Regions from separate parts of the Lysinibacillus sp. JNUCC-52 genome, predicted to be linked through region 2. Evidence: riboswitches for the same ligand, from Rfam matches in the RefSeq annotation. Region 2 holds a riboswitch; the other holds the start of a gene.
The links. Region 2 has a riboswitch for cyclic di-AMP ahead of JNUCC52_RS12420 (APC family permease). Riboswitches for the same ligand answer to the same signal wherever they lie in the genome.
Positions count from the first base shown of each region.

Region 1 (3,187 bases), 1.1 Mb from region 2:
CATTGCCATTACCAATCGTCACAACAAGCCCCGCTTGCCCAACTTTTTGAGGTGTTAGACCCATAGAAAGTAATGTTTTTTCAACGTAAGCGACTGTATTCGGTAGTTCGAATCCAATCTCTGGATGTTGATGTAGATGTCTACGATGCTGAATGAATTCTTCTTGAAAATGTTCCGCCATTAGTAATGTTTCATGTTTCGTCATATGAATACACCTCTCTAGTCTAATGAATATTCTATATCTGAAGTCGTATTAACTTTAGGTTTTGTTTTAATGGCAATGACAAACAATCCAAATAAAACGATTGAAAGTACAATTAAGACATTTAACAGTAATCCATAGGAATGATTAATATTATAAATGGCCCCTGAAACAATTGGTGTCAGTGCAGCGCCTAGTGAGGAGAATAACGACACAATCCCGAATTTTGCGCTATATTCTTTTTCCCCAAATAGGGATGAAGTTAAGTAAGCAGGTGTAACTGTAACGGCCGTCGCACCAAATCCCGTAAATATCGTATACAGGATACCAGGTATTAATAGGTCACCTCTCATTAAAAATAAAAAGCTTACTAAACCAGAACCACAAATAATAAGTAATGTCGTAATGGTACCCAATTTATCGTATAAGCGACCGACTAATAACTTTCCGATAATTACCATTGCTGAACCTAAAGAGAGTAATAACGCAGCATGTTGAGGTGTGCCACCAATATCCTTTAAATAAGGCGCAAGGTTAATAATCATCCCATTGACGACAACACCACCGACAACAATTGCCGCACAAAGTGCCCAAAATGATACAGATTTAAGTGCTTCTCTTTGTGAAAGCCCATCTACTAATTGTGAAGGAGTCGCACTATTTTTTATTTCCCCTAGTGGAACAAGCCCTTTATCTGCAGGCTTAAGTCGAATAACAAACAACGCCATAGGTACGATTAACACAAACATTGAAATGCCTGTAATGAGGTAAGCACTTCTCCAACCGTAATCTGTAATAAGCCAGTTTAGAATAGGGCTAAGAATGACACCACCAAGACCACTCCCTGCTAGTGCAATCCCTAAACATAATCCACGTTTTTCGTTAAACCAATTTGTAATTAATACTGGTGCTGGAATAAGAGCAGCTCCAGCCAAAGAAGCCCCCATTAGCACTGCGAATAAGTAAAAGTGCATCGCAGTCGTCGCAAATGAAAATCCTACATAGGAAAGGGTGCCGAGCGTTGTAAATATCGTCAAATAAAGACGAATGTCCATTTTCCGCATTACTTTTCCAGCAATTGGGCAAAAAATCATGGATACTAAAGCCATGATCGTGTAATACGTCATAAATTCAGTCCGTCCAATTCCCAATTCTTCCGTTACTGGGACAGTATAAAGTGACACTAAATTAATAATTGGTGCATATAAAAATGTCATAATCATGACACATGCCACTACAATCCACCAACCATAAAAGATGCCTTTTTTCTCTTGTTGAGTAGTCATATCGGTTTCCTCCGTTTTTACTTAGTAATCGGGGCATTCCGCTAGTAGATTAGTGACGTTGAATCCGTTTTCAATTATCTCTAACATAATAAATGGCGATACCGACGATTGTTTCATCACGCTTTCTAATTCATTAAAAAGTAATGATGGGGAGTTTTGGAGGTTGTATTGATCATAAGTATTTTAAAGCCCTAAGACCTGTAGATACATCATTTTCAAATAGTACAAGCTCCATCTTCCTTCTCATTTAACGCTTACGAGGTTAGCTGACGGATTCGGGCCTTTGAGTAGCCCTACCTTAACAAGGATTCACCCCTTGGATTGAATGTTCATCCAAAAAATTTGGTTCCCCCGCATCCATTGGTTTCAGCGATCTAGAAAGTTGAAACTGCTATGATACTACTATTACAAGAAAAGTTAGTAAATACAGAAAATTTTTTTGCCAAATGAGAAGAAAAATTTTTTTACATAATAAAACCTTTTATAAATAGGGTATTAGATAAACGATAAATAAAAGAAAGAAAATATTTTTTCAAAAAGGAGAAGATTTAGATTGTTATTAATTAGAAAAATGGTGTAAGACTTCTATTTAATTATCATTCTATTTTAAAAATTTACACATTTCATAGAAAACCCGTTATAATAGTTAGTATTGTAAGAAAAGGAGCTGTTAGCAATGGAACGCGAAAAAACAAATGTGGAAAGTTTTGATTTAGACCATACGAAGGTAAAAGCACCTTATGTACGTTTAGCTGGTGTAAAAGTAGGACAAAGTGGCGATGAAGTTTATAAATACGATATTCGCTTCAAACAACCTAATAAGGAGCATATGGAAATGCCAGCACTCCATTCTTTAGAGCATTTATCGGCAGATCTTATTCGCAATTATTCCGACCATATTGTCGATTTCAGTCCAATGGGTTGTCAAACAGGCTTTTATGTATCGTTGATTAATCATAATGATTATGACGACTTACTTACGATTTTAGAAAAAACATTTACTGATGTGACGAATGCAACGGCTGTACCAGCATGTAATGAAGTGCAATGTGGCTGGGCAGCAAGCCATAGTCTTGAAGGTGCAAAAGCGCTTGCAAAAGAATTTTTGGCAAAACGTGATGAATGGCATATCGTTTTTGCAGAATAATAAAAAACCTTGCAAATTGTAAAGTGTCCGTTATGTAGATGGACATTTTGCTTTGCAAGGTTTTTCATTTAACGATGAAAAGGGATGACATTGGAAGAGGAAGAATCGTAATTAATTTTTTGATAAATAAAACTTTCTAAAAAGTCATGTATTAGATCTTCGTATTCAGCCATATTTTCATTAAAGGATTGAGCATGTGCACCTTTGTCAAAAAGCTTTAATTTTTTCTGTCCCGTCTTTTTATTATATAAATCGAGTGACATGGAAGCAGGAATAAATGTATCTGGAATACTATGGATAAAGAGAACGGGCTTTTCGATGTGTGATACAGCTTCAGAAGGCGTTACACTTTTAAATGAATACCCATCACGTAGTCGTATAAAGAAATCGGCGAAGCGAATTGGAATTATTGAACCATATTTAAATTCTGTCTTGGCAATTTGTTTAAGTAACATGGAAAAATCTGAAAAGGCACAATCAGCAATATAAAAATCTGCCCCATCTTCAACTGTTCCCGCATACAACAGCATTGTTGCCGCACCCATTGATTCG
Region 1 is NZ_CP065546.1:1,381,043-1,384,229, reverse strand. It holds gene JNUCC52_RS07225 (M20 metallopeptidase family protein) at 1-205, opposite strand, end outside; gene JNUCC52_RS07220 (MFS transporter) at 220-1,488, opposite strand; cyclic di-AMP (ydaO/yuaA leader) riboswitch at 1,724-1,870, opposite strand; gene JNUCC52_RS07215 (S-ribosylhomocysteine lyase) at 2,165-2,635, shown strand; gene JNUCC52_RS07210 (alpha/beta hydrolase) at 2,704-3,187, opposite strand, start outside.
Region 1: another riboswitch for cyclic di-AMP. It lies ahead of JNUCC52_RS07220 (MFS transporter); the one in region 2 lies ahead of JNUCC52_RS12420 (APC family permease).

Region 2 (3,187 bases):
CATATTGATGCTCCACCTTATCAATAAACTTTTTCAAAGGCTGCGTGATGCTACGATATGGCGAATAGTAAGTGACAAGTCGCACATCTGGCTGCCACGCCTTCCATTTGTCCTCAAAGGCTTTTGCATCTGCTTGATCGAATGCTACATAAAAGGCAATTATTTTATCAACATTTAAAGATTGTGCATAATGCAGTGAATTTTCCACCACTTTTGTGATTCCCGCAACAGGTACGACAAAGACATTTCCCTCTACTTTCGGTAATGCTTCACCATTAAGTCGTAATTGTTCCCCCACTGCATTGTAATGATGCTTAATGCGATGGAACATCCAAATAATAAGCGGTAAAAAGATAAATACAGGCCATACTTGGGGTAGCTTTGTGACAAAAAACATCATTGCCACTACAAAGGAAATAACTGCCCCTATTGTATTGATAACAAATTTCACTCCCCAGCCATTAGGTTTTTCACGCCACCATTTCCGCATCATGCCAGATTGCGCTAATGTAAATGGTATAAATACACCTACAGCATAGAGTGGAATTAACTGCTCTGTTGTACCATCAAACAAAATAATAAGCACAATAGCTGCTAGCCCGAGCATCATAATCCCATTGGAATAGCCAAGTCGATCGCCACGAATTTGAAATATTCTTGGAATAAAGCCGTCTTTCGATAAATTGACTGCCAGTAACGGAAAGGCAGAATAACCTGTATTCGCAGCGAGCACTAAAATCATCGCTGTTGTTCCTTGCACAATATAATAAAATACATTACGTCCAACACTCGCTTCAGCAATTTGAGATACAACCGTTGCTTGGGCATTCGGAGCGACTCCGTAGAAATAAGCTAGACTGACAATCCCAATAAACAGTACTGCTAAAATACTCCCCATCGCTAATAGCGTTTTCGCTGCATTAACGGGTGCAGGACTTTTGAAATTTGGAATGGCATTTGATATTGCCTCTACACCTGTTAATGCTGAGCTTCCTGAGGCAAATGCCTTTAATAATAAAAACAAACTGATGCCCGCAACAGGCGTCCCAATTTTAGGGTGTAAATCTGCTGGCACTTGCCCCGTTGCTACATTATAGATCCCCATGCCGATAAGCAATAACATGACAACGACAAATAAATAAACTGGATACGCTAAAATAGAAGCTGATTCAGTAACCCCACGTAAATTTAATATCGTTAAACAAATAACAAAAAACACAGCAATTGGAACGTTATAGGCATGTAAACTTGGGAATGCTGAAGTAATAGCATCTGTCCCTGCCGATACACTAACTGCCACAGTTAAAATATAATCAACGAGTAATGAACCACCCGCTACAAGTCCTGCATTCACACCTAAATTTTCTCGGGACACGACATATGCCCCACCACCGTGTGGATAAGCGAAAATAACTTGTCGATACGATAAAGTGAGTGCTACAAGCAGCACCACTACCCCTGCTGCAATCGGTAACGAATACCAAAAGGCAACCGTACTAACAGTCATGAGTACAATTAAAATTTGCTCTGGACCGTATGCTACTGATGATAAAGCATCAGATGATAATATAGCCAATGCTTTTGTTTTACTTAGCTTTTGTTCCCCCAATGCATCGGATTTCAATGGTTTACCGATAACATAACGTTTGAATGAATTTTTCATCCTTTACACCTTCTAGATTCATAGAGTGTGTTTCGCATTTCTAAATCGATTACACCTTCGCATAATCGGTCTCTTTCTATCTACTGGGGCTTTTTTGTATAGAATGCCATCAAAAAAACGTCTACAAGTCATCACTAAATACGACTTGTAGACGCTCTAACGTCTGACAAGCTCCAACTTTTCTGCTCTTAACGCTTACGAGGTTAGCTGTCGGATTCGGGCCTGAGTAGCCCTACTCTTCAAAAAGAGATTCACCCCAAGAATTGTTTACACAATCCATCAAAATTGGGTCCCCCGCGTTTAATTGCTTCAGCGATTTAGAAATTTGAAACTTTTATAATGATGTCATATTACGCCTGGAAATAAAAAAAGTAAAGAAGATATTGCCCACTTTTTCGTAAATTTTTTTATATCCTCATGGACAAGCTTATATCAGTGGTTTATCGGCGATTCGGCATGGTTTATCGGCGATTTTCGCTGTTTTACAGGCGATTTCGCTGGCCTTATCGGCGATTTTCAAAATTCACAAAAAAAATAATGAGCAAACTTCTTCACATTTTTAAGTTCTAGCTATAGAATAGTAGTATTATTATTTTCCTATAGGAAACTTTATTTCATTTACGATACTTTTTGAAACGAGGGAACAAGATGGCCTATAAACAGATGACAAAACCAGCAGCAGAAGCTGTTTTAGATGGAGACATAAAAGGCTGGCGGCGTATTTTACCCTTTCTCGGTCCAGCATTTATTGCAGCGGTTGCCTATATAGATCCCGGCAACTTTGCCACAAATATTACGGCTGGCTCGCAGTATGGTTATTTACTACTTTGGGTTATTGCCTTTTCAAATTTAATGGCTGTGCTGATTCAGTCTTTATCAGCGAAACTCGGTATAGCTACCGGAAAAAACTTACCAGAAGTAGCAAGGGAGAATTTTTCTAAAAAAACTTCTATATTTTTATGGATACAGGCTGAACTTGTAATTATTGCTACAGACCTAGCTGAATTTATCGGGGCTGCCCTCGGTCTATACTTATTATTTGATATTCCGATGCTACCTGCCGCACTTATTACAGCAATTGGTTCATTTGCAATTTTAGAGCTACAGCGCAGAGGCTTTAGAGCATTTGAAGCAGGTATTTCAGGAATGGTGCTAATTGTTGTGTTAGCATTTGCGTTCCAGACATTTTTAGCTCAACCAAATTGGGGTGATGTAACAATAGGCATGCTGACACCACAATTTGACGGTGTCGATTCACTGTTACTTGCAACAGGTATTTTAGGGGCAACCGTTATGCCCCACGCAATCTATTTGCACTCTTCTTTAACACAAAGTCGTGTCGTTGGTCGCAATGATAATGAAAAACGACGTATTTTCCGCTTTGAGTTTATCGATATTGTGATTGCAATGATTATTGCTGGTGCGATTAACATGAGTATGCTAATCATTGCAGCAGCAGTGTTCCATACGCAAGGCCTAGTAGTTGAAGATTTAGATATCGCCTATAACGGATTACGAGAGGCT
Region 2 is NZ_CP065546.1:2,517,676-2,520,862, forward strand. It holds gene JNUCC52_RS12420 (APC family permease) at 1-1,663, opposite strand, end outside; cyclic di-AMP (ydaO/yuaA leader) riboswitch at 1,842-1,988, opposite strand; gene JNUCC52_RS12425 (Nramp family divalent metal transporter) at 2,312-3,187, shown strand, end outside.